Regions from separate parts of the Paenibacillus sp. FSL L8-0638 genome, predicted to be linked through region 1. Evidence: a T-box and tRNA genes for the amino acid it is inferred to sense, from the RefSeq annotation. Region 1 holds a T-box; the other regions hold tRNA genes.
The links. The T-box of region 1 lies ahead of tyrS (tyrosine--tRNA ligase). A T-box ahead of a tRNA ligase gene usually reads a tRNA of that ligase, here a tRNA-Tyr.

Region 2: it has a tRNA-Tyr gene. The T-box ahead of tyrS (tyrosine--tRNA ligase) is inferred to sense a tRNA for this amino acid. The anticodon was not compared.
Region 3: it has a tRNA-Tyr gene. The T-box ahead of tyrS (tyrosine--tRNA ligase) is inferred to sense a tRNA for this amino acid. The anticodon was not compared.

What each region holds. Positions count from the first base shown of each region.
Region 1 is NZ_CP151960.1:3,616,085-3,626,416, forward strand. Features, by position in the region: gene MKY35_RS16045 (YlaN family protein) at 133-423, opposite strand; gene MKY35_RS16050 (HPr family phosphocarrier protein) at 565-807, opposite strand; gene MKY35_RS16055 (aminopeptidase) at 897-2,012, opposite strand; gene MKY35_RS16060 (hypothetical protein) at 2,089-2,940, opposite strand; gene MKY35_RS16065 (sensor domain-containing diguanylate cyclase) at 3,136-5,121, opposite strand; gene rpsD (30S ribosomal protein S4) at 5,558-6,157, shown strand; gene MKY35_RS16075 (AraC family transcriptional regulator) at 6,236-7,105, opposite strand; gene tyrS (tyrosine--tRNA ligase) at 7,307-8,560, opposite strand; T-box leader at 8,626-8,891, opposite strand; gene MKY35_RS16085 (transglycosylase domain-containing protein) at 9,027-10,332, shown strand, end outside.
Region 2 is NZ_CP151960.1:1,107,545-1,117,876, reverse strand. Features, by position in the region: gene MKY35_RS05060 (aldo/keto reductase) at 1-785, shown strand, start outside; gene MKY35_RS05055 (TetR family transcriptional regulator) at 904-1,584, opposite strand; gene MKY35_RS05050 (MATE family efflux transporter) at 1,722-3,074, shown strand; gene MKY35_RS05045 (hypothetical protein) at 3,165-3,317, opposite strand; gene MKY35_RS05040 (TetR/AcrR family transcriptional regulator) at 3,485-4,141, opposite strand; gene MKY35_RS05035 (SDR family NAD(P)-dependent oxidoreductase) at 4,309-5,061, shown strand; gene MKY35_RS05030 (SDR family oxidoreductase) at 5,108-5,938, shown strand; gene MKY35_RS05025 (hypothetical protein) at 6,394-6,858, opposite strand; tRNA gene MKY35_RS05020 (tRNA-Leu) at 7,760-7,839, opposite strand; tRNA gene MKY35_RS05015 (tRNA-Arg) at 7,852-7,928, opposite strand; tRNA gene MKY35_RS05010 (tRNA-Gly) at 7,936-8,010, opposite strand; tRNA gene MKY35_RS05005 (tRNA-Leu) at 8,021-8,101, opposite strand; tRNA gene MKY35_RS05000 (tRNA-Lys) at 8,114-8,189, opposite strand; tRNA gene MKY35_RS04995 (tRNA-Tyr) at 8,197-8,282, opposite strand; tRNA gene MKY35_RS04990 (tRNA-Thr) at 8,287-8,362, opposite strand; tRNA gene MKY35_RS04985 (tRNA-Asp) at 8,376-8,452, opposite strand; tRNA gene MKY35_RS04980 (tRNA-Met) at 8,479-8,552, opposite strand; tRNA gene MKY35_RS04975 (tRNA-Val) at 8,579-8,654, opposite strand; tRNA gene MKY35_RS04970 (tRNA-Glu) at 8,665-8,736, opposite strand; tRNA gene MKY35_RS04965 (tRNA-Ser) at 8,757-8,839, opposite strand; tRNA gene MKY35_RS04960 (tRNA-Asn) at 8,843-8,918, opposite strand; tRNA gene MKY35_RS04955 (tRNA-Ala) at 8,923-8,998, opposite strand; rRNA gene rrf (5S ribosomal RNA) at 9,069-9,185, opposite strand; rRNA gene MKY35_RS04945 (23S ribosomal RNA) at 9,336-10,332, opposite strand, start outside.
Region 3 is NZ_CP151960.1:403,405-413,736, reverse strand. Features, by position in the region: rRNA gene MKY35_RS01835 (23S ribosomal RNA) at 1-975, opposite strand, end outside; rRNA gene MKY35_RS01830 (16S ribosomal RNA) at 1,262-2,817, opposite strand; gene MKY35_RS01825 (Crp/Fnr family transcriptional regulator) at 3,403-4,143, opposite strand; gene MKY35_RS01820 (GAF domain-containing protein) at 4,443-4,892, shown strand; gene MKY35_RS01815 (response regulator transcription factor) at 5,035-5,688, shown strand; gene MKY35_RS01810 (PAS domain-containing protein) at 5,681-6,784, shown strand; tRNA gene MKY35_RS01805 (tRNA-Gly) at 6,987-7,057, opposite strand; tRNA gene MKY35_RS01800 (tRNA-Pro) at 7,067-7,140, opposite strand; tRNA gene MKY35_RS01795 (tRNA-Arg) at 7,164-7,240, opposite strand; tRNA gene MKY35_RS01790 (tRNA-Cys) at 7,267-7,337, opposite strand; tRNA gene MKY35_RS01785 (tRNA-Gly) at 7,348-7,422, opposite strand; tRNA gene MKY35_RS01780 (tRNA-Leu) at 7,429-7,516, opposite strand; tRNA gene MKY35_RS01775 (tRNA-Lys) at 7,531-7,606, opposite strand; tRNA gene MKY35_RS01770 (tRNA-Gln) at 7,611-7,685, opposite strand; tRNA gene MKY35_RS01765 (tRNA-His) at 7,703-7,775, opposite strand; tRNA gene MKY35_RS01760 (tRNA-Tyr) at 7,795-7,880, opposite strand; tRNA gene MKY35_RS01755 (tRNA-Thr) at 7,885-7,960, opposite strand; tRNA gene MKY35_RS01750 (tRNA-Phe) at 7,987-8,059, opposite strand; tRNA gene MKY35_RS01745 (tRNA-Asp) at 8,126-8,202, opposite strand; tRNA gene MKY35_RS01740 (tRNA-Met) at 8,228-8,301, opposite strand; tRNA gene MKY35_RS01735 (tRNA-Val) at 8,332-8,407, opposite strand; tRNA gene MKY35_RS01730 (tRNA-Glu) at 8,414-8,485, opposite strand; tRNA gene MKY35_RS01725 (tRNA-Ser) at 8,518-8,609, opposite strand; tRNA gene MKY35_RS01720 (tRNA-Met) at 8,613-8,686, opposite strand; tRNA gene MKY35_RS01715 (tRNA-Asn) at 8,722-8,797, opposite strand; tRNA gene MKY35_RS01710 (tRNA-Ala) at 8,802-8,877, opposite strand; tRNA gene MKY35_RS01705 (tRNA-Ile) at 8,900-8,976, opposite strand; rRNA gene rrf (5S ribosomal RNA) at 9,013-9,129, opposite strand; rRNA gene MKY35_RS01695 (23S ribosomal RNA) at 9,281-10,332, opposite strand, start outside.

The DNA of each region.
Region 1 (10,332 bases):
GGTTTTAAAATGTTCATTAGGATGGTGGAAGGGGATGCGCTTTTACCATCCTAAAAGAACATTTTTTAAAAAAAGGCATCAAAAAAAGCATGCTCTCAAGCTCCGCATGCTCTCATCAATTCAACCGTCTTCCTAATTGGCCTTATTATTCATGGCCTCATATAGAATAGCCAGATTGCGTTCCAGCTCACTGACCAGCTGTTTACCTACCATTTCCGGAAGAAGTCCAGCGCGAACCGCAAAATCCACTTCCTTGGAAAATCCGTACATCTGAGTATCCAGCACTTCCTCATAGAGAGGGCAATAACGGGTTGCCAGATTCTCCATCTGTACTTCAATAAGCTTCTTTATTTTATCTGCATCTTCCTGAAGCAGATTAATAGCCTTGATATTCAATTGTTCCTGCAAATCAGATGAAGTCATGGATTCTTCCCCCCTATGTCTCAATGTCGCACAAGACGTCCTATCCTTAATATTAGACCAAATTGCAGGCTAATACAAGAACCTGACAAAAAAAGCATCCCTACAGTTACAGGTAGGGATGCTTTTGCTTCAAGAATAAAGTTAGCTGGCTACAGAAATATGAAGTCCGTGCTTCTCGAACACCTCGATGATCGCTTTCTTAGCTTCCTCCGCATCTGGTCCATGAACGTGTAGTTCATAGCTATGGCTGCTGACTAGGGTCGTAAACAAGCCCAGTATACTTTTCACATCAATATACTTATTTTCGGAATGAAGGACGATGGAAGAGGTGAACTTGCTCGCCGTCTGTGCAATTTCAACAACCGCCGCGTTATTATTGGACATAGAAATCCCTCGCTTTACTGAATTGTCATGTATCGTTACTCATCCATAATGATACATTGAAATCGCTTTCTCAGCAAGAACGGATATCGTTATTTTAAATTCTCTGGGTTTAATGGCTCCAGTTCAGGCAGTACAAAGATGCCGTCTTTACGAATCAAAACATCGTCAAAATAAATTTCACCACCGCCATATTCTGGACGCTGAATCAAAACCAAATCCCAGTGGATCGATGAACGATTACCGTTATCCGCTGTTTCATAAGCTTGACCTGGTGTAAAATGTAAGCTGCCTGCGATTTTCTCGTCAAATAAAATATCCTTCATTGGATGTAAGATGTGCGGATTAAACCCGATGGCAAACTCGCCAATATAACGTGCTCCCTCGTCAGAATCGAGAATATCATTCAGCCGCTTCGTATCGTTACTCGTCGCTTCCACAATCTTACCATTTTCAAAACGGAATTTAACATTTTCAAAAGTAATGCCATTATACAGGGTTTGTGCATTGTAGCTGATCGTTCCGTTAACGGAATCACGTACAGGCGCGCTGTATACTTCGCCATCCGGGATATTACATTGACCTGAACACTTGATAGCTCCAATTTGCTTAATAGAGAAATTCAAATCCGTACCCGGTCCGCTGATCCTTACCTTGTCCGTCCGATTCATCAGGTCTGCCAATGCATCTTGAGCTTTGTCCATTTTTGCATAATCCAGATTACACACATCGAAATAAAAATCTTCGAACGCTTCTGTGCTGATATTCGCCAATTGAGCCATGCTGTCATTCGGATAACGCAGCACTACCCATTTGGTGTGTTTCACACGTTGTTCGCTATGTACCGCATGCTGATAAATGGAATTATACAATTTCATTTTATCTTCCGGCACATCTGACAAATCATTTACATTTTCACCTGCACGAATTCCGATATAGCAGTGCATTTGCTTCATCCGGTTAAGGTCAATCTCAGCCCAGGTCTCAAGCATCTCCTTTGTCGCGTTACGAAGCATGGCGCTCTGTACCTTACGGTCTGTAAGTTGTACAAAAACATTTCCACCTTTTTTACCAACTTCATGAATGATGGCGTTAAGTAAGTCGCGCTCTGTACCAATCATTTCGATTAATACATTTTCTCCAGGCTGCACTTCAACAGAGTAACCTACTAAATTTTCCGCCAGCTTAAGTATTCTAGGATCTTTCATGTAGTGTCTCTCCTTCTCTATTTCATTCTTTTTGAACAATGGTTAATTCAAAATCCATTGTATCACGCCCGCCACGTTACTTGTAGTCCTCAAAAGTAACTCTGGTTGTCAAAGCCTCTTGATGCAGATCTTCATTTTCTCCCTGTCGGGTAATCTGGCATTCGGATGAAAGCTTTAAGGGTAAACCTGTTTGGCGATCTATGGTCAAATGATACACCGTATGCACAATGGATTGCTCCAGCTGGTTGTTCATATCCTCACAACTTTGCGCCCATATTTGGCTCAGCTTCTTTCGCAGCTCTCGATTCGTTCCTGTCTGCTGCGTTTTTAATATCACGATTTGAGGGTTTAACGTATTCATTTCTTTTATTAAACGATCTTTCAACCAGCGCTTTGCCGAAGCAGATTCCGGTTCAATCCTCAACACCCAAGTTCCTCGGGCAGCTCCCGTTTCCATACGAATGCTCTTATTCAGTGTATTTAATTCCTCAAGCTCCTGAATCGGATTGAAGCGATTTAACATACCATTTCCAACCACAGGAGGATAACCGGATGTCAGCGCAACCCATTTCCCACTCTGACGAAGAAAACGTTCCTGTGTAACATCATGCTTGGACTTACCTTGTTTCAGTGCTGCGTAGCCACCTTGCTTACGGAAAGCCTCTGCAGAGCCCCAGTGCATGGTCAATTCATCGTGATTTCTTAGCCTACCACGATATTCAAACTGCTTATTCGTTAGCTGACCATTGTCAGCTCTAATTGCAGTCCGTCCAGTGAACGTTACCATCTCTTTGCCAGCCATTCCTGCAACAGCTCTCTTAAAAATCTGCTCAGGCGTATATTGTCGATCCAGTGCACAACCACTTAACACACCTATTACAAGCAACACACCACAAACCTGCATCATCCATTGCTTTTTCCAATGCATCCCATCATCCGTCCTATCCTGAACATAACTGTACTCATGAGCAATAATCCTGCTTCAAGCCAGTTATGCTACCTGGTTCACTTCATCGCGTTATCCCTATAGTTCAATCATACACACGATATAGCTGCGTTTAGGATTACCTGTCTGCAAAGGGTTATGCAAGACAAAAAGAGAACATTCCCTAAGGAATATTCTCTACACATTGGCTACATGATCAACAACTATTCGATTGCGTCCTTCATTTTTCGCTTCGTACAAGGCCATATCAGCCCTATAAAATAAAGATTCAATACTGATCTGCTCGTCCAGCCAGTTCCATTCAGCAATCCCGCAAGAAACAGTCACCTGAGGCTCAGTTTCATGCTGTACGCGGTAACGTATTTTTTCTGCATATCCGAGCGCTTGCTGCACCCCCAGCTGCGGTAAATAAATGGCAAGCTCCTCGCCGCCCCATCTCGCACATACATCCTCATCGCGAGTCGCCGAACGAACGATATTGCTGACGCTTTTCAAAATTTCGTCACCCGTCTGATGCCCATGCGTATCATTCACCTGTTTGAATTGATCAATATCTACCAAAATAAGAGATCCACAGAAATCCTTTTCCTGATGTTGCTGAATGATTTGGTCCACATAATGACGTACATACAGACCTGTTAACATATCCATATTAGCCAACCGCCGCACCTCAGCGTGCAGCATAGCATTGGTTACCGCCAACCCGATATGAGGGGCTAGCATTTGCAACATTTTGTAATTATCGTAAGAGAAAAAGTGTGGAAGCTTGCTGGACAATAGTATAACCCCTTTAGGAGTACCGCTGGTCTTCATAGGTACAGCCATCAAAGACTGGGAGTGCGTCGCATCCATAAAATGAGAGGATATCTTCCCATCCTTTCTATAGTCCGACACAATCACTGGTTCCCCTGTTAAGCGTATTAGTCCAGCAAATCCATCTTCAAGAGGGTAACTTTCCAGTCTTAAGCTTTCCACATTACTCGACATGACCTTAAAACAGTTTCCATCCTGGTCAAGCTGTACAATACAACAAAAGTCCGCCATGAACATTTTTAATAACTCCTGCACGGCAAATTCAAATATTTCATTTAACTTCAGGCTCTGATTCAAGCGCTGAACCAGTTCATTAATGAGACGCAATTCATGGATAAGTACATTCGATTGCTCAAGCAGCTTCGCATTTTCAAATGCGGTGCCAGCCGTATCCGCCATCATGGCAATCAGCTCTACATCCACTTTTTTCATACTATCCGCGCCCGATGGAAGAATCATATGGAAAACACCGTATACGCCCTGCTTACCACGTAATGGGATGCCGATTTCAGTTATTTCATCTTGTGTACCGACAGGCTCATTCACAGCCATTTGCCCTTTCATAAATGCACGGACGCATACATCTTCGTCCCGTTCATGCAGCAGTAAAGGTTTGACCTGCGGATTGCGACTATGTCGATCCTGACTCATATACAAGGTGATATCTACATGGGGAAACAAATAGGCGATGCTCCCGAATACCTCATCCAGCACGCCTTCTACGTCAATTTTGTCATGCATCCGTTTTACAATCTGAAATAAAATAGAACGGCGTCTACCTTCACGATCGCTTCGATTCCGCATCCCAAGGACATCTTCCATAAATATGTACTCAAACTTCGTGTAAAAGCAGGATTTAAAATGTAAAGCAGCTGATAACAATGTGTCCAGATTTGGGATAGAATGTTGAGCAGGCCGTGTAAAACGAAGAGCGGCAAAGGGCTCGCTCTTGTAATTACGGCATAGTATGGGAACCATATACACAAACGAAAGGCTTCCATCACGAAGTTTGCGCTGGCTCACTTCCATCTCTCTAGATATGCAACAACGTTCGACCAAATCCAAATCCTCGTCATCATCTTCTTTTTTACCAGCAACACGAACACCTATAAAATTAAAAACAGCAGTATATTCTTCGTTAATCCAGGATATACCATTGCCCTGTTGTAACCAACTCCGATATCCTTGGACAAGCAGCTGGTTAATATAGGGGAAATCATAGGGTGTCATATCCATGTTCTGGAGCCAGGCAAAAGAAGTATATCCTTTATCATCAAACAGCGGAGCACCGCTAGCCTGGACCGTTTTACTGTCAAGCATTTGCTGATCCGTTGTTGAAAATTCCGACATATTAAGGCGCTCCTTCACAGCAAAATTAGCTGTACCAAGACAGCGGCTATACACCACTATAGCTCATAATATGATCTATTTTACTCCCAACTCTAGAAATTTGCATCCATTTTCCAGAAATTCGTCCCACTTTTTTAGTTCTAAAGCCCTATCGACAAAATTTGACGTTTTCATTCTTTTTCTCTTCTTGACATTGACCTACTCTTACATGTAGTATATATTATTGAAAAAGACTGTACGGCAGAACTATCTACTGTGCGGATCTTAAATTTTGGGCGTAACAGTTTGTGTCACCCTCATCTTTTTTGTTGCTGACAGGACAGCGGCTGAACTTTTCTGTCAGTAGTGCGTCTCACCTTAATAGGTAGCGCCGAACAAATTGGAGCGCAAAGAGAGCCCCAACTCAAATTTTAATTATGAAGGAGTTAACTCTATAATGGCACGTTACACTGGTCCTAAATTTAAATTGAGCCGTCGTCTCGGTATTTCCCTGAGCGGCACAGGTAAAGAATTGAAACGCCCTTTCCCTCCGGGACAACATGGTGCAAACCAACGGAGAAAAATCAGCAACTACGGTATGCAGCTTCAAGAGAAACAAAAGTTGCGTCACATGTACGGCTTGGGTGAAAAACAATTCCGTACCCTGTTCAACAAAGCTCAACACATGCACGGTATCGCTGGTGAAAACTTTATGTTCTTGCTGGAAAGCCGCCTGGACAACCTTGTATTCCGTCTTGGCTTTGCTAATTCCCGTGCAGGCGCACGTCAATTGGTAGCTCACGGTCACGTTACTGTGAACGGTAAAAAAGTTGACATCGCTTCTTACCAAGTAAGCCCTGGCGACGTGATCGGTCTTCGTGAAAGAAGTCGTTCCCTGTCTTCTATCAAAGAAGCTTTGGAAAACCGCAACCACTTGGTAGCTTACCTGGAGTACAATGACGCAGCTCTGGAAGGTAAATTCATTCGTTTGCCTGAGCGTGGCGAATTGTCCCAAGATATCGATGAAAAACAAATCGTCGAATTCTACAACCGCTAATCCCTGCATTAGCACCAAAAAGCACCCGAATTTATTCGGGTGCTTTTTTTATATTCCTTATGATCGAGCCTGAGAGTTTTATTCAATGGGGATGTATACTTTCATGCTCAAATGATCTGGATAGGAGGAATTCATCACGTCCGTAATTTCAAAATCTGGTCCCTCCCTCCGTTCAAAATTAGAATTAGGAAGCCATGTGCCATAGATAAAGTCTCGTATATTCTGAACCCGTCCATCTGAACCCGAAGCGTCAAACTCAGCATACTTCCCTGCTGGAATCTCCATATATATGAAACCCTCTGCCAGTTCATTTGACTCTTTTTCAACTGCCTCGCCCACCACAAATGAAAATGCACCATTGTCTTCAAATCGACAGGCAACCCCATATGACATTCCCGGTGCGATCTTGTTCGGGATACACATAAAATATTCATTGGCTCCAAAGTGCCCATAAAATCCTGGAATTTCTTTATAGTGCTGCTCATTATTCAGATTTGTTTTATATTCATACCCTATAATTTTGGTCGTTTCGAGCTGCAATATCACTGGCTTGTTCACATCCAAATCCCCCTTCGTATTTTTTTGATAATCCAGAAAATTAATTTTGCTTTGTCCAGGAAGCTCAATATCACTGTTACGATATTTCCCAGGGGTGATCCCAAAATTCTTTTCAAAAGCGCGGGTAAAGGCTTCTTGCGAGTTGTACTGAAACTCAATAGCAATGTCCAACACTTTTTGATTGGATTGTTTTAGCCGTTCAGCCGCCTCGGACAATCTTCTCCTTCTTATATACTGTTGAACCGTAAAACCCGAAATGGCCTGAAAAACCCGCTGGAAATGAAAAGCTGAAAAGCATGCTTGTGAAGCAATCTCGGCAATTTTTAAATCCTCCCGCAGATTCAATTCAATAAACTCAATCGCACACTGAATTCGTTTAAAGTAGTCCATATAATCCTTCCCCACACTCGTAATTGTTCTGATTATCGATCCTACACCCAAATTGTGCAACCCACGTTTTCATTATGTATAACTCTTTACCTACATGTTTGATTATTTGTGCTAAGTTTACCATGACTTTTCACTTGGCAGAAATAAAAAAGCAACGCTGAGATCGAGACAATCTCAGCGCTGCTTTTGATTATATTTTCATTATCCAAGCTTGATTTTAGCAAATTTCCGTTTACCTACCTGCACAATGTCGCCTTCCTTCGGCGTGTATGCTTCGTTCACATCGGTCCATTTCTCTTCGTTAATTTTGACCGAACCCTGCTGAATACTGCGCTTGGCTTCACCGTTAGATGCTGCAAAGCCCAGATGAGTCAGCAACTGGATCACACGAATGCCACCTTCTTCTAACTGATCAGCCGTCAAGGTGAACTCTTCAATATCGTCAGGCAGCGCGCGCTGCTGGAATACGGTCACAAAATGCTGCTTCGCTGCTTCCTCTGCTTCTTCACCATGGTACATGCGCACTAACGTTCCAGCCAGCTTCATTTTGGCATCACGTGGATGCACTGAGCCGTCCTTAACACCTTTCGCCAGCTCTGCCAGCTCCTCGTTGTTGATATCCGTTGCAAGCTCAAAATATTTCAGCATCAGCTCGTCAGGAACGGACATGGATTTTCCGTATATTTCGTTCGGCTCCTCATCAACACCAATGTAGTTCCCCAAGCTTTTACTCATCTTCTGAACTCCATCCAGCCCTTCAAGCAATGGTAAAGTAATAGTAGCCTGTGGCTCAACTCCGTATTCTTTTTGCAGGGTTCTACCCATCAGAAGATTAAACTTCTGATCCGTTCCCCCTAATTCAATATCGCTTTGGAGAGCCACGGAATCCATGCCCTGCATCAGCGGGTAAAAGAACTCATGGATGCTGATCGGCAATCCGTTTTGGTACCTTTTTGTAAAATCATCCCGTTCCAACATACGGGCAACCGTTACTTTGGCCGACAGGGTTACTACATCAGCAAAAGACATTGGCCCTAACCATTCGGAATTGTAAAATACCTTTGTTTTTTCAGGATCGAGAATTTTAAAAATTTGTTCCTTGTATGTTTGGGCATTGCGCTGTACATCTTCCTCAGTCAGTTGCTTACGAGTCTCCGATTTACCTGTCGGATCACCAATTCTGCCTGTAAAATCTCCGATAATCAGTTGTACTTGATGGCCTAATTCCTGGAACTGGCGCAGTTTGTGCATAACAACCGTATGTCCGATGTGAATGTCGGGAGCAGATGGATCAAGGCCCAGCTTAATTTTGAGCGGCTCGCCGTTAACGACCGATTTGATCACCTTACGCTTCAGCTCATCCTCCGGTACAATTTCCGCTACACCCCGCTGTATCACCTCTAGCTGTCGTTCTACCTCTACCTGCTGCTCTGGCTTCAATTCTTCCCACTTCATCCTGTATACCTCCTATTTTTCATCCAAATATTACATATTAGACAAACCAAAAAGCCCCTTTCATCCCAAGGGACGAGAAGGAGCTACTCGCGTTACCACCCTAATTAAAGAAACGTATGTCAAAGACAGACATTTCTTTCACTTCATTCCTATAACGGGCCTACACCCGGTACTGGATTACTATGGTGCTTCGCAAACCTGCAAAAGCTTTCCATTCATCCAGACAGCTCCAGACGGTAATTCAAAGGAGGGACGCTACCGATTCACACCACCCATCGGCTCTCTGTACAACGTGAATCCGCCTTCTACTGAAGTCTTTCTCTGCTTTTCACGATATTTACTTTGACCTATTTATAACACACTGCTTTTATGTAGTCAACGACACCAAAAGACAGGCTTTTTAGCATATGGGTTCATTTTGTAATTTTATGCTATAATAATGGCTGTTATAAAGGAGGAAGACTTAATGGTTGAAGAAAAAAACAATGTATCAGAGCCAAAGCCTTCCCGCTTGCGGACAACCATGCGAAGGCTCGGCCGTGTCATAAAGTGGGTCGTCATCATCGGTTTTATGGGGGCACTATTTGCAGGAGGAGCGGCCGCCGGCTATGTTGCTTCTATTGTAAAAAGCGAACCCGTGCGTTCCAGATCCATGATCCTACAGGAAGTAGATAAGAATGCAATTACAGGCTTCGCTTATTTCAATGATGGCTCTCCCATCGGACAACTCCGGACAGAAGAAGATCGAAGACCTGTCACGTTTAAGGAGATTCCACAACTCGTCATTGACGCAGTCATTGCCATTGAAGATAATCATTTTTACGAGCATAAAGGTGTCGATCTATCGGGAACACTGCGTGCTGTGAAGCAAAAGGCGCTGCATGAATCCGTACAAACCGGGGGTAGTACCCTCACCCAGCAGCTTGCGCGTCGTGTCTTTCTAAATCTCGATCGCACGGATGATCGCAAGGTCAAAGAAATTTTGCTGTCTCTGCGCCTTGAGCGCTTCCTAAGCAAGCAACAAATTATTACGGCCTATCTTAATAAAGTACCTTTTGGTAACGGTTCAAGCGGTTACAACGTCTTTGGCATTAAAGCAGCGGCCAAAGGTATCTTTAATGAGAATGATCTGAACGAGCTTAATATAGCCCAGGCTGCCTATCTGGCAGGTTTGCCACAGCTTCCTTCTTCCTATTCTGCTTACAACGGTAAGGGTGAGTTTAATGAAGCTGGCTTTAAAAGAGCCATCAACCGCCAGCACCTGGTGCTCAGTCGAATGCTGGAGGAGAACAAAATCAATAAAGCACAGTATGATGAAGCGATGGCTTTTGATATCAAAAAATCTCTCGCACCACGTACTGTTAAGGCTTATAACACCTATCCATATCTTATGATAGAAACAGAACGACAAGCTGCGCAGGCACTCATGTCTGTCACCAATCCGGGTCAAGCAGCTAATGCCAGTGCAGATGCCAAAACCAAGGACGATAATGATTTGCTCAAAGAAGCTGAACAGCAGCTTCGCACAGGCGGTTATATGGTGTACACCACCATTGATAAGAGCGTATACAAATCTATGCGTCAAATTGCAGAAAATAAGAATAACTTCTCTGCCACTAGTAAAACCAAGGGTGACGAACAAGCAGCGGCTATTCTGATTCAGCATAAAACAGGCGCCATTCTTGGAATGATGGAAGGTCGGGACTTCCAAAAGGAGCAGATGAATTATGCCACCCAGATGGTTCGTCAGCCGGGTTCGGCAATGAAACCGA
Region 2 (10,332 bases), 2.5 Mb from region 1:
AAGATGCAAATGAATGTGAACAAAGTGTTTATGACGCTATTATGGCAGGCTATCGGCTGATTGATACCGCTGCCTCTTATCTAAATGAAGAAGCAGTTGGCAGAGCGATCAAACGTAGTGGCGTGGCAAGAGAGGAGTTATTTATCACTACGAAACTTTGGGTTCAGGATACTGGTTATGAGCGTACAAAAAAGGCATTTGAAAAATCACTGGAAAGATTGCAGTTGGACTATTTGGATTTGTATTTAATTCACCAGCCATATGGAGATGTGTTTGGTTCTTGGCGCGCTATGGAGGAATTGTATCGTGATGGAAAGGTCCGTGCAATCGGCGTTAGTATCTTCCATGAGGATCGCCTGATCGATTTGATTATTCATAATGAAGTAGTTCCTGCCGTAAATCAGGTTGAAACGCACCCATTCAACCAGCAAATTGAACATGCAAAATTTATGAAAGAGAATAATGTTCAGATCGAATCCTGGGCGCCTTTTGCTGAAGGGAAAAACAACTTGTTCCAGCATGAAATATTGGTATCCATAGCTGAAAAGTATAATAAATCCGTTGCTCAGGTGGTTTTACGCTGGTTGGCACAAAGAGAAGTTGTTGTGATTCCAAAGTCTGTTCCTAAAGAGAGAATTATCGAAAACTTCAATATCTTTGACTTTGAGTTAAGCCAAGAGGATATGGAGTCGATTACTACGTTAGATACGAAACAGAGCCTGTTCTTTTCACATCGCGATCCTGACATGGTGAAATGGATCGGTACCCGTAAACTCGATATCTAACCCTCTTTCAAAAGATCACCCGTAGGTTTTGATTACGCCAAAAGAACCAACAATTTAGGGTAAACGTAAACCTAATTGAAACCGCCCATCCAATAACCGGATGGGCGGTTTTTACATACTACTTCTCCTGCTCCTTTATCACCTGCTCAATCCCCAACAGAATCAGCTTCAAGCCGAACTCAAACGCCCCGTCGGTTCCCATCAGATTGAACAGCCCGTTCGTGAACATCCTCCGAAACAGTCCCACATCCGTCTCGCTCATGGAGTCCAGAAGGCGAATCATCTCCTCACCCGGATGCGCTTTCTGGTCCTTAAAGATAGCGGAGACATTACGCTCATGCTGATAATCGTCTAGAACGAAATAGAAGACATAGTTCACAAGCGTAGTAACCACTTGCATTTTCTGCTCTTGCTCAAGCGGCGTCGATTCCACGCAGAGCAGCATACGGTTGGTGAACCGGATGATGTCCGGTTCGTGGGGCAGCGTCATCATCATGAGCTGCGTGGAGCAGGGATATCGGCTGAGCACGTTCCGTACCGTTACCGCAAGCCCTGTCAGCTGCTCCTTCCATTCCCCCTCGGAGTGGAACTCTTCCAGAATCATTTTCGATACCTGGTTGGCCAGACGCTGGTAGAGATGCTGTTTGCTCTTGAAGTACCAGTACAGAGAGGGAGCCTGAATCCCTAACCTGTCGGCCAATCGTCTCATGCTTAATTTCTCGATGCCCTCCTCTCCAAGAAGCTCCCACGAGGTTTCCAAAATCTTATCCTCCGAAATCTGAGGTTGCTGCTTTTTCATGTCATCCGCCCTTTTATCTAACAGTGTAAGTTTATGCTTTACAGGTTCATTGGTTCATGATACCATCTAACACTGTAAGGCACAACCTAACAGTGTTAGACTGAAAGGCAAAATAAATAGAGAAAGTAGTGATCCGCATGGATGCAGAAAACCTCCATTACTTTGAAAAAGCACCGGTCGCAAAAGCCGTAGCTCACTTCGCTATACCCATGATGCTAGGCACGTCAATGAGTGTCATTTATTCCATCTTGAATGCCTATTTCCTTGGTACACTTCACAATACTGCCATGTTAACCGCACTCGCACTGACCCTGCCGTTATTCGCAATCATTATGGCGCTAGGCAATTTGATTGGCATGGGTAGCGGTACATTCATCTCCCGTTTGCTAGGAGAGAAAAAATATGATGAGGTAAAGCATGTGTCTTCATTTGCCTTTTACAGCAGTTTAGTTCTCGGTCTTATCGTGATGGCCGTGGGTCTCCCGTTGATCAATCCAATCGTTCATGGCCTGGGAGCAACGTCTGACTCCTTCGGATTCACGAAGGACTATGTCACGATTATGCTTATTGGCTCACCATTCGTCGTATTATTCTTCACACTGGAGAATATCGTGCGTTCGGAGGGCGCAGCAATCACGTCGATGATCGGTATGATTCTCAGTGTTGTTATAAATATTATTCTCGACGCGTTAGTCATCTTCGTGCTCCATTGGGATGTGATCGGCGTTGCGTCTGCTACGGTCATTTCTAACTTGGTTGCGAGTGCATTCTACGCCTTCCATATGGGATATAAGAGCCAATTCTTAACCGTCTCCGTAAAATGGTTCAAGGCTACCAAGGACATTCTGAGCAATGTATTCAAAATCGGAGTTCCCGTCTTTATTATGAGTATCTTTTTGGGTGCAATGTCGCTCATCTTTAACCATTTTCTTGTCGAATACGGGGATCAGGCCGTAGCGGCTTACGGAATTTCATCACGTTTATTGCAATTTCCTGAGTTTATTCTGATGGGCTTATGCGAGGGAGTCGTGCCGTTGATTGCCTTCTCATTCACAGCGAATAAATTACGCATGAAGAATACCATTGGATTTACGATCAAAGTGATTGTGGCGTTAGCGGTCGTATTCGGCATCATCGTCTATTTGATTTCCGACCACTTAATTGGTTTATTTACAAATGACTCGCAATTAATTGGAATGGGCAGCTACATTCTACATGTGACGTTCCTATCCTTGTTCATTACAGGAATGACCACATTGTTTACCGGGATCTTCCAAGCATCAGCGCAAGGAACTGCCGCGTTTATTATGTCAATTATTCAAGGAATTACTCTGATTCCTGTGTTGTTTATCGCCAATCAAATGAACGGCTTCCACGGGGTGGTCTGGTCGCTTGTCATTGCGGATGCGGTCGCATTCCTTGTTGGTGCCATCATGTTGTATGTTTTGCGGACCAAATTGCAGCCAGAATTGGATAAGTTAGTACAGTAGAAAACATATAACACCCAAGAAGGCAGGATAGGACACTCCCCGACCCTGCCTTTTTTAGGTACATGGACGGGGAATAGGGCAATTGTCATTTTAAAAAGGAAAATGCCCCCTACCTGCACGATCTTGCTTATTCAGCGCCCCCATCGACACACTCATCGGAAAGTTCTTACCTCTGAAGATCATCGTTCCCAGCGCAAACTTCGAGACGAGCAAATCCGTGCCTCCTAATCCCTTATATTTCATTTTTCAACGCTACTGTATTAACCTGTACTGCCCGTTACTTCCATGAAAGAGGGAGCATTTGCCGCGGCAGTGTGCTCCCTGTTCTAAATTCAAATATCGTTTCCCGTTAGTTGAATCATTTCTGTGATTGATCCACCTTGTAGATTCTTCTGGTAAGCGCCTGGTCATCATCTGTCCATGATATTTGGAGCTGTTTGCGGGTTTTTGAGTGCAGGCAGTAGAATGCCATCGATTAGCGCTGTGAAGAAAGGCTTGTCGAACGGTTTGCGCTGGATGAGTCCGCGAAAAGAAGCCATTGAAGTAATGACCTGGCAAGCCATCTCAATGTCTGCGTGAGCGGGAATTTCACCGCGGACGACGGCTCGGTTCATAAGCTCACGGTTCACAACAACCCATGGCTCGAAAATCCCGGCTGTTCCTGCTTCGGCAAATTCCGGATGCTGCAAAAAGGAGCCTAGGCCCGCTAGGACTCGAAATTTGCGTTCTTCTTCCGCGATTGATTGCGGCTTCAAAAGCACGAGGAGATCTTCGCGCAAGGTTCCTGTATCAGGCAAGCTTTCGAGCTCAAGATGATTCCGATTCATCCAGGCCAAGGCGTCTCGGACTAACTCCGCCTTGGAAGACCAGCGGCGGTAAACCGTCGCCTTCCCAGCCTTTGCTCGAGCCGCGACCATGTCCATTGTCATACCATCGAAACTCGTATCGGCGAGGATGTCGATTGTCGCCTCAAGGATTTTATCATCCCGCGTGTGATCTCGCTTGCGGCCCAATGCTTGCGCAGGCTTTTCTGCCACGACCTCAGATAATTCGCCCCTCTCAGACATTTTCTTTTTTATTTTACTCATAAACTTAGCTCCTTTTAAAATATATATTTAGAAACCGATTAGTTCCGGAACTTTACAGTTTCGTTTTTATGTGATTTAATATCATTATCCCACATCCAACAGGAAATATATAGATGGTATCCCACACCAAAAAGGAGATTACAACCATGCAGGACAAACCCGTTGCCTTGATCACTGGCGCCAATAAAGGAATAGGTTTACAAATTGCGAAGGATCTAGCGGAACACGGCTTCACCGTGCTCGTCGGATCACGCAGCCTCGAAAATGGAGAAACTGCTTCCAAAAGCATCGGTTCGGATGCGCACGCTCTCCAGCTCGACGTTACCGATCAGGACTCCATTGTTGCTGCAGCAGAGCGTATTCGGAACGAATTTGGTCATCTCGATGTACTTGTGAACAATGCGGCCATATCACACGCAGGTAAACCGGGCGATCCGTTTCCGAGCAGTGGCGCGACGAGCGGTCTTTTGACCGTTGCTTCGCTCGAAGACATTCGTTCGGTTTATGAAACTAATGTTTTTGGTGTCATTGCTGTCACCCAGGCCATGTTGCCACTTTTACGTGAGGCTCCTTCAGCACGCATCGTCAACATGGGCAGCACCGGCGGCTCCCTTAGCTGGAACTCCATTCCGGAAAACTCACATCGTGCGATGTTTGGGGCCTATTCGGCATCAAAATCGGCTGTTCATGCGGTCACACTTGCCTTTGCCTTTGCGCTTGAATCGACAAACATCAAGGTCAATGTGGCATGTCCAGGTTTTACATCGACTGCGCTCAATAATTTTGCTGGCACTCGTAGTGTTGAACAAGGGGCGCGTGAAGCGGTCCGGCTTGCGATGATTGGTGCGGACGGTCCAACAGGAACGTTTTCAGATGAGGATGGACCCATCGCGTGGTAATTATAATTTATACAATAATGGTTAGTAGCTTAAGGGGGATTTCATGATGCGTGTTTTCGTAACAGGAGCAACAGGTTACATCGGTTCCGCTGTCGTCCGCGAACTCATGGATGCGGGTCATCAGGTCGTCGGTCTTGTGCGCTCAGACAATAGCGCTGCGAAACTAAAAGAGGCCGGGGCCGAAGTACACCGCGGTGACATCGACGATCTCGACAGCCTTCGTAGTGGTGCGGCTGCTGCGGATGGCATTATTCATCTGGCATTTAATCACGACTTCTCGAACTTCGCCAGGGCACTCACAGCAGATCTGCACGCCGTTGAGGCGATGGGGGCGGCGCTGGAAGGATCTGGTAATCCATTCGTGATCACCACGCACGCCAATGGAGTGGCAGCAGAAAACGTAGCGTTATTGCTGGCTGAGCGCGGAGTGCGGACATCAATCGTAGAGCTTTGTCCTTCGGTACACGGTGAGGGTGACACAGGATTTGTGCCGAGACTGATCAACATTGCCAAAACGAAGGGCTTCTCAGCCTATGTGGAAGGGGGGACCAACCGCTGGCCAGCTGTGCACCGCCTTGACGCCGCACATCTATACCGCCTTGCGTTAGAAAAGGCACCCGCCGGTTCACGACTGAATGGGGTCGCAGATGAAGGCGTGCCATTTCGCGACATCGCAAGTGTTATCGGTAAACACCTGAACGTGCCTGTAGTCAGCATTTCACGTGAAGAAGCAGACACCCACTTCGGCTTCCTCAGCACACTTGCAGCGCTCGATATCCCGAGATCAAGCGTTGCAACTCAGGAACTTCTGGGATGGCGGCCTGTGCAACCTGCACTGATCCACGACCTCGAACAGTCTCACTACTTCAACAACTGATTGGAGACGAGACCGAGAATCGATCATGGGCCGCTTAATAAAGCACTTGAGAAAAGCGAAGCTAGACATGGACTAACAACAACATGTATGAAATAGAAGTTTGGATATTAAAACAAGATCAACACGAGTGCATACCACACTAAGTGTTGTTACCTTCATTCGCAGCAAACTATTCTGGCTAATCGTATTGTTAGGTCACTTCCCACAAGGAAATTTTTCATCTTCACTTATGGTATGGTTCACCGCGTTGGCTGAAAGGGCAAGTTCTCAAAAAAATAGTCTCCTTATCAGAGACTACCCGCGATCTTCCTATTTGATAATCATACGATAAGCGGTAGCTTTTCATCATTCTTTCAAAAAAGGGCAATCCTTTTGCGGGATAGCCCTTTCTTTAATTTCACTTTTTTGCAAAGAGAATAAGGTGCTGGATTCCTCCATTTGCGCTTTTGCTTACTTTAATATTGTCCTTTAATTACAAAAAACGAACCCCGAATTGTTCCAGCTAGTTTAGACTTCTGCCTAGCAAACTTAAACTTCCCTTCTAGCTCCTTTGGTACCTCCATCCCCTCAGAAAGCTTAAAACCAACAGCCCGCTTTTTAGGGTCATCCACCGTATACATGACATTGATTGCAAGACCATCCTCATAAAAAACGTAGGTAAATCGGATATTTTCCACTTGAAAACGCGACGTTTCTAAAGGTTTAGCCGCAAACGCAATATCACGTTCTTCTCTCAAAATTCGGTTCACATAATCAAGGCTCTCCTGGCTTTCGCTAGCTGGTACAACCGTAAATTCATACTTGTACTTGTTCATAAAATAACGGGCTTCATTAGCACGTAAACCAGCAAGCGCTTCTGCTACAGGTGAAGACTCTAAACCAACCGTAGATACATCTTTAAAATCAACGAGATACGACATTTCCATTCCTCCTCTTCTCTCTTTACGCCCTAACAGCTTCCGCATTTCACCAAAATCAAATTCATTTCTCAAGTTGTTGTAGAAACATCTTTATACCCAGACTTCAAATTAATTCTCTTATCTACCACATAGTATACCAAAATTGATTCAAGAGAAGATTTTGAATGGCGAATTTGTTAGTTTGTTAAATAGTGTTCACATAGACTGGTATTCACAAACACCGCTTTAAATATTCGACCAGCGAGATAATACGATGCTGCCTATAGTTCCTTGAAGTCGGGAAATTAAGGACTCAGAGTATGTCCTACCAAAAAACTCTCGGCCTGTGTCCTGTACTTCCATTAAGGAGGTTCAGATTCACAAGCCAAAGATATTTTCATTCAGATGGTGGCCGTTAGTCCATATTTGTTTGGGAAAGACCCTCTGCATGGAAGGGGGCGTACCCGCATACGTAAACCAAATGAGTACGATACCTTTTACATTGGACCAACAAGTCAACCTTGGTAAATTCATCTTCTAAAGCGCAAAAGTCTGTCGAGTTTCCCAACAGACTTTTGCGCTTTCTGTGTTGAGTTGGTGAAGTAAACTTAAAACTAACTTGCCCGTTAGTTTAATAAAAAGAGCAGACTTGAAGCGCCTGCTCAACATTGTGTGTTATTTAACTATCGTTCCTCGTTAGTTGTACGCCCTATCTTAATAACGCAAAAGAACGGAGGAGATTGCCTTGGGGTTTCTACTGCTTGTAATGTCGATAGAAATAGTTTAAAAGTAAAAAAGGAGAGATGGCATAAAAATAAGCCATCTCTCCTTTTTCATCTATATAAAGCGGGTAATGGGAATCGGACCCACGCTACCAGCTTGGAAGGCTGAGTTTTACCATTGAGCTACATCCCGAAATAGATGCCGGTGAGAGGACTCGAACCTCCACGGTTTCCCTCACGATTTTGAGTCGCGCGCGTCTGCCAATTCCGCCACACCGGCTTATGAAGTTAATGGCGTCCCCTGAGAGATTCGAACTCCCGACCTTTTGATTCGTAGTCAAACGCTCTATCCAGCTGAGCTAAGGGGACTAATAAATGGAGCGGACGACGGGAATCGAACCCGCGACCCTCGCCTTGGCAAGGCGATGCTCTACCGCTGAGCCACGTCCGCAAAAACAAGATGCGCGTGGAGGGACTTGAACCCCCACGTCAAAGACGCTAGATCCTAAGTCTAGTGCGTCTGCCAATTCCGCCACACGCGCATACAATGATAATGGTGAGCCATGAAGGACTCGAACCTTCGACACCCTGATTAAAAGTCAGGTGCTCTACCAACTGAGCTAATGGCTCGTAAAACTGGTGGAGGATGATGGATTCGAACCACCGAACCCGTAAGGGAGCAGATTTACAGTCTGATGCGTTTGGCCACTTCGCTAATCCTCCAATATGGTGCCGGCGAGAGGACTTGAACCCCCAACCTACTGATTACAAGTCAGTTGCTCTACCAGTTGAGCTACACCGGCGTATTAAGTTAAATGGCGGAACCGACGGGATTCGAACCCGCGATCTCCTGCGTGACAGGCAGGCATGTTAGGCCTCTACACCACGGTTCCAGAGGAAACTTCCTTAGTTGAAGTAATTGCGGGGGCAGGATTTGAACCTGCGACCTTCGGGTTATGAGCCCGACGAGCTACCGAACTGCTCCACCCCGCGACAGTAATAAATATTTATTTTTCAAATGGTGGAGGCTGAGGGGATCGAACCCCCGACCCTCTGCTTGTAAGGCAGATGCTCTCCCAGCTGAGCTAAGCCTCCATACTGCTTATGACCCGTAGGGGATTCGAACCCCTGTTACCTCCGTGAAAGGGAGGTGTCTTAACCCCTTGACCAACGGGCCATATATCTATTATTAAGAGCTGGCGGAGAGAGAGGGATTCGAACCCTCGAGACGCTTTTGGCGCCTACACGATTTCCAATCGTGCTCCTTCGGCCAACTCTCCACATGGCTCCCCGAACAGGACTCGAACCTGTGACAACTCGATTAACAGTCGAGTGCTCTACCAACTGAGCTATCAGGGAATATTGGTGGAGCCAAGGGGGATCGAACCCCTGACCTCCTGCGTGCAAGGCAGGCGCTCTCCCAGCTGAGCTATAGCCCCATCTAAAAAATCAATTTTGTATGTATAATCAATAGCCTGATAGGCGAAAAAAAATCCCCATTATGGGATTGCTTGGCGACGTCCTACTCTCCCAGGACCCTGCGGTCCAAGTACCATCGGCGCTGGAGGGCTTAACGGTCGTGTTCGGGATGGGTACGTGTGGAACCCCTCCGCTATCGCCACCAAACATGAATTTGCTATACAAATTCTACCGTACGGTTATTCAGTTCATCACATATCGTGTGAATGAATAGCCATGCGCTTGTTGTATGTCTCTTGTACATACGTTCAAGGTTACACCCTGAAAACTGGATCAGAAACTCATTGCGTCTTATCTTAGGATAAGCCCTCGACCGATTAGTATTGGTCAGCTCCATGCATTACTGCACTTCCACCCCCAACCTATCTACCTCGTCGTCTTCAAGGGGTCTTACATACTGGGAAATCTCATCTTGAGGGGGGCTTCACGCTTAGATGCTTTCAGCGCTTATCCCTTCCGTACATAGCTACCCAGCGGTGCTCCTGGCGGAACAACTGGTACACCAGCGGTACGTCCATCCCGGTCCTCTCGTACTAAGGACAGCTCCTCTCAAATTTCCTACGCCCACGACAGATAGGGACCGAACTGTCTCACGACGTTCTGAACCCAGCTCGCGTACCGCTTTAATGGGCGAACAGCCCAACCCTTGGGACCTACTTCAGCCCCAGGATGCGATGAGCCGACATCGAGGTGCCAAACCTCCCCGTCGATGTGGACTCTTGGGGGAGATAAGCCTGTTATCCCCAGGGTAGCTTTTATCCGTTGAGCGATGGCCCTTCCATGCGGTACCACCGGATCACTAAGCCCGACTTTCGTCCCTGCTCGACTTGTAGGTCTCGCAGTCAAGCTCCCTTCTGCCTTTGCACTCTTCGAATGATTTCCAACCATTCTGAGGGAACCTTGGGGCGCCTCCGTTACTCTTTAGGAGGCGACCGCCCCAGTCAAACTGCCCACCTGACACTGTCCTCGCACCGGATTACGGTACCAAGTTAGAACCTAGATACGATCAGGGTGGTATCCCAAGGATGCCTCCCTTCAAGCTGGCGCTCAAAGTTCTACGGCTCCCACCTATCCTGTACAGATCGTACCCAAATTCAATATCAAGCTGCAGTAAAGCTCCATGGGGTCTTTCCGTCTTGTCGCGGGTAACCTGCATCTTCACAGGTATTAAAATTTCACCGGATCTCTCGTTGAGACAGCGCCCAAGTCGTTACGCCATTCGTGCGGGTCAGAATTTACCTGACAAGGAATTTCGCTACCTTAGGACCGTTATAGTTACGGCCGCCGTTTACTG
Region 3 (10,332 bases), 2.7 Mb from region 1:
CTATGGCATTCGGAGTTTGACTGAGCTTGGTAACCCTTGCGGGCCCCGCACCCAATCAGTGCTCTACCTCCACGATTCTTCTTTCCGAGGCTAGCCCTAAAGCTATTTCGGGGAGAACCAGCTATCTCCGGGTTCGATTGGAATTTCTCCGCTACCCCCACCTCATCCCCGCATTTTTCAACATGCGTGGGTTCGGGCCTCCAGTGCGTGTTACCGCACCTTCACCCTGGACAGGGGTAGATCACCCGGTTTCGGGTCTACGTCCACGTACTCATTCGCCCTATTCAGACTCGCTTTCGCTGCGGCTTCAGCTCTTCACCTTAACCTTGCACGGGAACGTAACTCGCCGGTTCATTCTACAAAAGGCACGCCATCACCCATAGATCGGGCTCTGACTTCTTGTAAGCACACGGTTTCAGGATCTATTTCACTCCCCTTCCGGGGTGCTTTTCACCTTTCCCTCACGGTACTGCTTCACTATCGGTCGCCAGGGAGTATTTAGCCTTGGCAGATGGTCCTGCCGGATTCATACGGGGTTTCACGTGCCCCGCACTACTCGGGATCCGTCTCGGAGGGAACCAGTTTTGAACTACAGGGCCTTTACCTTCTCTGGCGGGCCTTTCCAGACCTCTTCATCTAACCGGTTCCTTTGTAACTCCATGTGAGACGTCCCACAACCCCAAGGAGCAAGCTCCTTGGTTTGGGCTAATCCGCGTTCGCTCGCCGCTACTGACGGAATCACTATTGTTTTCTCTTCCTCAGGGTACTTAGATGTTTCAGTTCCCCTGGTCTGCCTCTATTCTGCCTATGTATTCAGCAGAAAGTGACTGTCGATGAAGACAGCCGGGTTTCCCCATTCGGACATCCCCGGATCAAAGCTTGCTTACAGCTCCCCGAGGCTTTATCGTTGTTCGCCACGTCCTTCGTCGGCTCCTGGCGCCTAGGCATCCTCCGTGTGCTCTTTGTAGCTTAACCTAGTATTTACATCGTAAATACGATTTGCTTTGAATTTCGGTTCAACACTTACGTGTGAATGAAATTCAAGGCAGCTACCTTTATTTCACTTGTTTACACAAGATCAGCTTAAAGGAATATTCTAAAACGCAATTTCGTTTCGGTATCCAGTTTTCAAGGTGCAAAGCTGTAAACAACCAGCTTTTTTTGAGAGTTTGAGCTCTCAAAACTGAGCAACGAGTGAGTAGTTTTTGAAGCTAATGCTTCATATTTGAATGTTTCCGTTGCAGGAAACGATTCTCCATAGAAAGGAGGTGATCCAGCCGCACCTTCCGATACGGCTACCTTGTTACGACTTCACCCCAATCATCTACCCCACCTTCGGCGGCTGGCTCCCTTGCGGGTTACCCCACCGACTTCGGGTGTTGTAAACTCTCGTGGTGTGACGGGCGGTGTGTACAAGACCCGGGAACGTATTCACCGCGGCATGCTGATCCGCGATTACTAGCAATTCCGACTTCATGTAGGCGAGTTGCAGCCTACAATCCGAACTGAGACCGGCTTTTCTAGGATTGGCTCCACCTCGCGATTTCGCTTCCCGTTGTACCGGCCATTGTAGTACGTGTGTAGCCCAGGTCATAAGGGGCATGATGATTTGACGTCATCCCCACCTTCCTCCGGTTTGTCACCGGCAGTCTGCTTAGAGTGCCCAGCTTGACCTGCTGGCAACTAAGCATAAGGGTTGCGCTCGTTGCGGGACTTAACCCAACATCTCACGACACGAGCTGACGACAACCATGCACCACCTGTCTCCTCTGTCCCGAAGGAAAGGTCTATCTCTAGACCGGTCAGAGGGATGTCAAGACCTGGTAAGGTTCTTCGCGTTGCTTCGAATTAAACCACATACTCCACTGCTTGTGCGGGTCCCCGTCAATTCCTTTGAGTTTCAGTCTTGCGACCGTACTCCCCAGGCGGAATGCTTAATGTGTTAACTTCGGCACCAAGGGTATCGAAACCCCTAACACCTAGCATTCATCGTTTACGGCGTGGACTACCAGGGTATCTAATCCTGTTTGCTCCCCACGCTTTCGCGCCTCAGCGTCAGTTACAGCCCAGAGAGTCGCCTTCGCCACTGGTGTTCCTCCACATCTCTACGCATTTCACCGCTACACGTGGAATTCCACTCTCCTCTTCTGCACTCAAGCTCCCCAGTTTCCAGTGCGACCCGAAGTTGAGCCTCGGGATTAAACACCAGACTTAAAGAGCCGCCTGCGCGCGCTTTACGCCCAATAATTCCGGACAACGCTTGCCCCCTACGTATTACCGCGGCTGCTGGCACGTAGTTAGCCGGGGCTTTCTTCTCAGGTACCGTCACTCTTGTAGCAGTTACTCTACAAGACGTTCTTCCCTGGCAACAGAGCTTTACGATCCGAAAACCTTCATCACTCACGCGGCGTTGCTCCGTCAGGCTTTCGCCCATTGCGGAAGATTCCCTACTGCTGCCTCCCGTAGGAGTCTGGGCCGTGTCTCAGTCCCAGTGTGGCCGATCACCCTCTCAGGTCGGCTACGCATCGTCGCCTTGGTAGGCCTTTACCCCACCAACTAGCTAATGCGCCGCAGGCCCATCCACAAGTGACAGATTGCTCCGTCTTTCCTCCTTCGCCCATGCAGGAAAAGGATGTATCGGGTATTAGCTACCGTTTCCGGTAGTTATCCCTGTCTTGTGGGCAGGTTGCCTACGTGTTACTCACCCGTCCGCCGCTAGGTTATTTAGAAGCAAGCTTCTAAATAACCCCGCTCGACTTGCATGTATTAGGCACGCCGCCAGCGTTCGTCCTGAGCCAGGATCAAACTCTCCATTAAAGACCAACCGAAGCTGGTTTATAGAAAGAGCGATAAGCTCATTTTGAAACTGACGAGATAAAATATCTCTTGTTTGATTTTGCGAACAAAATCGTTTTACTCACTCGTTGTTCAGTTTTCAAAGATCAAACATTTCTCTTTCGCTGCGTTTTTCAGCAGCTATAAAATCATATCATGTTCGTTTCAAAAATGCAAGGGCTTTTTTTTTCTTTTTTTAAAGATCATTTCACCCAAGCTTTTCGCTTTTGAAACTGCTGTTTTGTTGTCAGCTCAAATAATATATCATTTTCAGCCAGAGAAAGCAACTTGTAAAAATACCCTTTTTTTTTAAAAAAAACTTGGGCTCCCTTCCTCCTTTTATTCAACCATTATTAGAATTAGCTCCACTGTTACTTCAAAACGGTTGGTTCATAAAATGTCATGCATTCAGTTCCATTTAATATATATACTTTATTGCTAATTAGCCGCTATACGACGTTAATTAGTTATTTGGTAATCTATGTTGTTCGTACCCCATGCGCTAGATTGCTATAAGACCTGCGGCAAGGCGAAGTCTCTTGGACCCCGCCTAATGGTATTCATATATTAGAGGCGACAAATTTCATGGGCACATTGGCCGTACGAAGGACAGCAGCACATGCCACGTAATACCTTGAGATCGTGAATGACAATCTTTCCATCCCTTGTATCTAGGGTTCCCTGTTCTTTCAGCGCGCTCAGCATCCGGTTCACGCTCTCGCGCGTCGCTCCAATCATCTCACCTAATTCGGAGTGACTTAGCTTCATATTTAATAAAATGCCATCCTTCACAGCCACGCCACATGTATTGCTAGCACGGATCAATGTAGACGCTAATGCTCCAGTTTTACCATACAACAGTAAGTCCCGAAAACGCGATTGCATAATGCGTTGCTTCATCGCCATCCACTGGATGAACTGAAGTGCCATTTCCCCATTTTTGGACAAGAGCGACTCCAGATCCTTAACAAGCACGACGCCTAACTCACACACATCGGCTGTTTCCGCAGTGCAACTATACTCTTCTCCATCTATCCCGCTAAATTCCCCAATTAAGTCGCCTTGATGCTGAATGGTCAGAATCAGTTCTTTACCATCTTCTGTCGATTTACGAAGTTTGACATGACCTGAATGTATATAATAAAGCTGCTCTGCATCATCGCCCTCTCGGAAAAGCATAACGCCTGCCTTTACCTTCTTCCAGGACATAATATCTTTTAGCAGATCAAAATGCTCATCTGTCAAATAAATCTGAATTCCCGTGCGTTCCGCTTCGTCCCCAAACCGTTCCATACAAGTGGCTTGCATGTTAGCGTCCTCCTCGTGTTTACCTGATATCTATATCATAATGTTTTAACGCCTGGGTTGTTATCGGGAGAACACCTGATTTTATACCTTCCTACTCCCTGATTTGCTGTGATAAATATCACTTCCGAAGTAAGCTAACGCCCCATTTATCGACCATTTCCCTACTCCTTATCCGACCAGATGAAAAGTCAGTGTTTCCTGCGCCTATAGATCAGGGGGTTCCCCGATCTACTTTTGCAACTGTCGAAACTACAATGAACTAGAGATATAGTTTGGTTATGAAAAAGGATGTGTCTTCTATGCTACAAATAACGGATGAAATGCGAAAAGAACTGAACCAGTTGAGAGATACTATTTATAGTGATCTCACTGCCCTTGCATTTATGTCCAAGTCAGGTGGTAGGTTGCATTGGTATTACGCCTCTGGTAGCCGAAGCAATCGCTATCGACTTATTTCTTTTAAGATTGGCCATGGTATTGCCGGTATGGCTGTTCGCTTGGGGCGTACCGTAACTGTAAGTGCTTTGCTATCAGGTAGTATACGTCTGCGTCAGGAATGTGCACTAATGCTGGCCGAGCAGCTTCACTCTGCTGTTGCCATTCCCTTTTCCAGCACAGGAGATCTGCCCAACGGTGTGCTGCTTCTTGGTAATCGTGATGTGAGGATGTTCACAGAGTCTGATATAGCCGAGGCTACTCAAGTAGCTCAACGCCTTAGCCAACTATGTGCTTACCCTCTCACTCCATAGCTCAACAATGTTTCTATAGATAATGATCCTCATCAGATACTTGATATAGCTGTCCCTAACTATCTTTGTTGATTGAAATCCCTAAAATTTGCTATGATTATGACAAAACGTACGGTTTTTTACCGTTCGAGGGGATGACAAATTGATTCGTATACTAGTAGTGGATGATCACGTTGTCGTACGTTCTGGCCTCATGGCCCTATTGGACGGCAAAAACGGTATTAAGGTAGTAGGAGATGCAGCAGACGGGGATGAGGCAATCCGCAAGGCAGTGGAGCTACAACCTCATGTTGTGCTCATGGATTTTAGCATGCCACCTGGAAAAGATGGTCTCACAGCAACCACTGAATTAAAAAAACAGCTGCCCGATACAGAAGTCCTTATTTTAACGATGCATGACGATGAAGAATATCTGTTCCGAGCCATTCAAGCTGGAGCATCCGGATATATTTTAAAAAGCGCACCTCACGAGGAGTTACTCGCTGCCATCCAGTCTGTGGCCGAAGGTAGTGCCTATTTGTACCCGAATGCAACCAAACGACTGATGAGTGAATATCTAGACAAAATCAAACAGGAAGGCATAGCCGGACCCTATGAATCCTTGTCTGAGCGGGAAAAAGAGATTCTATCCTGGGTAGCCAAAGGATATGCCAACAAGGAAATTGCCGAGCACCTGGTGATTAGTGTCAAAACCGTAGAGTCCCATAAAAGCAATCTTATGGAGAAGCTTAACTTGAAAACACGACCTGAGCTAGTCAAATTCGCACTAAAAAAGGGGCTGCTCCATTATGAATGAACCTTCTAACCCTTTACTGCAGCATGCCTTTGGTGAATCAACCGATAAACTGCTGAATGATCTGGAAATTTATATACCAGAATCCCCTTTTCTTCATGCGCTGCGTAACTCACTCCACCAATTATCCAACCTGAAATTTGCTCTAGATACGTCTTCCATCGTTGCTTTGACCGATCATCGAGGTATTATTCAGTACGTAAACGACAAGTTCTGTGAGATTTCGCAATACAGTCGTGAAGAGCTGATCGGTCAGGATCATCGTCTCATTAATTCAGGCTATCATACCCCCGCCTTCATGAAAAACCTGTGGACTACGATCCGTTCAGGTGAGGTATGGCAAGGAGAAATACGTAATCGTGCTAAAGATAACAGCTACTACTGGGTGAATACTACGATCGTTCCGTTTATGGACGAGGAAGGTAAACCCTATCAGTACTTAGCGATCCGCAATGAGGTCACTAAACTGAAAAGAGTAGAAGCTGAACTTCAGTCTATGATGACACAAGTCATGCAAATACAGGAAGAAGAACGTAAACGCTTTTCAAGAGAGCTGCATGATGGGATAGGGCAAAGCTTGTTTTCACTTATTATCCAATTGGATAGCCAACTTGCCGAACAACCTAGTGCTACTCTGGAGAATCTTCGTTCGCAGGTGACCGACATCATCAAAGATGTTCGTGGTCTAGCGTGGGAACTTCGTCCCTCAGTTCTGGATGATCTGGGTGTCGTCCCAGCCATAAGAACCTATATTGAAAACTTCTGTTCTCATTACGGGATTGAGGTGCATTTTCAATGCAATCTACGTAAACGGGTTGATATTCGCAAGGAAATTGCAATTTATCGGATTGTACAAGAGGCATTAACGAATGTAGCCAAATACGCAGATGTGGCAGAGGCATATGTCGACGTTGAGGATCAAAATGAAATGATACAAGTGACCATTCGGGATAAAGGCATTGGATTCTCTGGAAAGTCCCAAGGAGAGGGAGTTGGATTGTTCAGTATGGAAGAACGAGCTAGAGGGGTAGGGGGATTTATGAGCATAACCTCTGCTCCAGACGAGGGAACCTCCATCCAGCTGACCATTCCCGTGTAAAAACTGTCCACTAGATCGGATATCGGTGTATACCAGTTGCATGATCAGAACGATATACACCGATACCGAAGATTATGGATAATCAACACATTGTGGATTACATGAGGATAAATACAAAAAAAGAGAGAGCTCTGTCCCCAGACAGGCTCTCTTTATTTATAAGGTGTCACCACTGAGGCAACAAGAATCCGCTATAGCAAAAAGCGGGTGATGGGAATCGAACCCACGCTACCAGCTTGGAAGGCTGGAGTTCTACCATTGAACTACACCCGCAAAACAGTATCGGGATGACACGATTTGAACATGCGACCCCCTGGTCCCAAACCAGGTGCTCTACCAAGCTGAGCTACATCCCGACATTATACATTTTTTTAAGAAATGGCGCGCCCTGAGAGATTCGAACTCCCGGCCTTTTGATTCGTAGTCAAACGCTCTATCCAGCTGAGCTAAGGGCGCATATTAAATTCCATAATGAGTAGTCAAGGCGCCACCCAGATTTGAACTGGGGATGAAGCTTTTGCAGAGCTTTGCCTTACCACTTGGCTATGGCGCCGTATGGATAATGGAGCGGACGACGGGAATCGAACCCGCGACCCTCGCCTTGGCAAGGCGATGCTCTACCGCTGAGCCACGTCCGCAAAATATGGTGCGGTCGAGAGGACTCGAACCTCCACGGGGGGTTAGCCCACACGGACCTGAACCGTGCGCGTCTGCCAATTCCGCCACGACCGCAAAATAATTATAAATGGTGAGCCATGAAGGACTCGAACCTTCGACACCCTGATTAAAAGTCAGGTGCTCTACCAACTGAGCTAATGGCTCTTAATGGCTGGGGATATAGGATTTGAACCTATGCATGACGGAGTCAAAGTCCGTTGCCTTACCGCTTGGCTAATCCCCAATAGATTAAGAATAAAGGGCGGCCGATGGGGCTTGAACCCACGAATGCCGGAGTCACAGTCCGGTGCGTTAACCACTTCGCCACGACCGCCATATGATTATGAAAAGACTGGTGGAGGATGATGGATTCGAACCACCGAACCCGTAAGGGAGCAGATTTACAGTCTGATGCGTTTGGCCACTTCGCTAATCCTCCAAAATGGTGCCGGCGAGAGGACTTGAACCCCCAACCTACTGATTACAAGTCAGTTGCTCTACCAGTTGAGCTACACCGGCACATTACTCATTTCCCACTTGAAAGGTGGCTCGGGACGGAATCGAACCGCCGACACGAGGATTTTCAGTCCTCTGCTCTACCGACTGAGCTACCGAGCCATATTAAATTTTATTACTACATCATATAATCCGCACTATATATGCCAATTATATATGAAGCTAAAATGGCGGAACTGACGGGATTCGAACCCGCGATCTCCTGCGTGACAGGCAGGCATGTTAGGCCTCTACACCACAGTTCCAGAGGCATTTCCAATAGGAAATTAATTGCGGGGGCAGGATTTGAACCTACGACCTTCGGGTTATGAGCCCGACGAGCTACCGAACTGCTCCACCCCGCGACATTAAAAAGCATTTTTCAAATTTTCTTATGGTGGAGGCTGAGGGGATCGAACCCCCGACCCTCTGCTTGTAAGGCAGATGCTCTCCCAGCTGAGCTAAGCCTCCATATTATGACCCGTAGGGGATTCGAACCCCTGTTACCTCCGTGAAAGGGAGGTGTCTTAACCCCTTGACCAACGGGCCTTGCAAAATAAGTTCCGGTCTCAATAAATTTATGGCGGAGAGAGAGGGATTCGAACCCTCGCACCACTTTCGCAGTCTAACCCCTTAGCAGAGGGTCCCCTTATAGCCACTTGGGTATCTCTCCGAGTAGCGGCAGAGGGGATCGAACCCCCGACCTCACGGGTATGAACCGTACGCTCTAGCCAGCTGAGCTACGCCGCCACCTTAATATATAAAAGTCAGAAATATTCAAAATATGGCTCCCCGAACAGGACTCGAACCTGTGACAACTCGATTAACAGTCGAGTGCTCTACCAACTGAGCTATCAGGGAATATTGGTGGAGCCAAGCGGGATCGAACCGCTGACCTCCTGCGTGCAAGGCAGGCGCTCTCCCAGCTGAGCTATGGCCCCAATCTTTTTGTTATTCTAGAAGTGGTGGGCCTTAGTGGACTCGAACCACCGACCTCACCCTTATCAGGGGTGCGCTCTAACCAGCTGAGCTAAAGGCCCTAACATGTAAAAATTTATCATCCTCTAAAGGATATCGCTTGGCGACGTCCTACTCTCCCAGGACCCTGCGGTCCAAGTACCATCGGCGCTGGAGGGCTTAACGGTCGTGTTCGGGATGGGTACGTGTGGAACCCCTCCGCTATCGCCACCAAACATGAATTTACATCGTAAATTCTTTCGTATGGTATTCGCTTCATCACTTATCGTGTGAATGAATAGCCATGCGCTTGTTGTATGTCACTTGTACATACCTTCAAGGTTACACCTTGAAAACTGGATCCGAAACTCATTTGCGTTTTATTCTTAGGATAAGCCCTCGACCGATTAGTATTGGTCAGCTCCATGCATTACTGCACTTCCACCCCCAACCTATCTACCTCGTCGTCTTCAAGGGGTCTTACTAATTGGGAAATCTCATCTTGAGGGGGGCTTCACGCTTAGATGCTTTCAGCGCTTATCCCTTCCGTACATAGCTACCCAGCGGTGCTCCTGGCGGAACAACTGGTACACCAGCGGTACGTCCATCCCGGTCCTCTCGTACTAAGGACAGCTCCTCTCAAATTTCCTACGCCCACGACAGATAGGGACCGAACTGTCTCACGACGTTCTGAACCCAGCTCGCGTACCGCTTTAATGGGCGAACAGCCCAACCCTTGGGACCTACTTCAGCCCCAGGATGCGATGAGCCGACATCGAGGTGCCAAACCTCCCCGTCGATGTGGACTCTTGGGGGAGATAAGCCTGTTATCCCCAGGGTAGCTTTTATCCGTTGAGCGATGGCCCTTCCATGCGGTACCACCGGATCACTAAGCCCGACTTTCGTCCCTGCTCGACTTGTAGGTCTCGCAGTCAAGCTCCCTTCTGCCTTTGCACTCTTCGAATGATTTCCAACCATTCTGAGGGAACCTTGGGGCGCCTCCGTTACTCTTTAGGAGGCGACCGCCCCAGTCAAACTGCCCACCTGACACTGTCCTCGCACCGGATTACGGTACCAAGTTAGAACCTAGATACGATCAGGGTGGTATCCCAAGGATGCCTCCCTTCAAGCTGGCGCTCAAAGTTCTACGGCTCCCACCTATCCTGTACAGATCGTACCCAAATTCAATATCAAGCTGCAGTAAAGCTCCATGGGGTCTTTCCGTCTTGTCGCGGGTAACCTGCATCTTCACAGGTATTAAAATTTCACCGGATCTCTCGTTGAGACAGCGCCCAAGTCGTTACGCCATTCGTGCGGGTCAGAATTTACCTGACAAGGAATTTCGCTACCTTAGGACCGTTATAGTTACGGCCGCCGTTTACTGGGGCTTCGGTTCATAGCTTCGCCCGAAGGCTTACCACTCCCCTTAACCTTCCAGC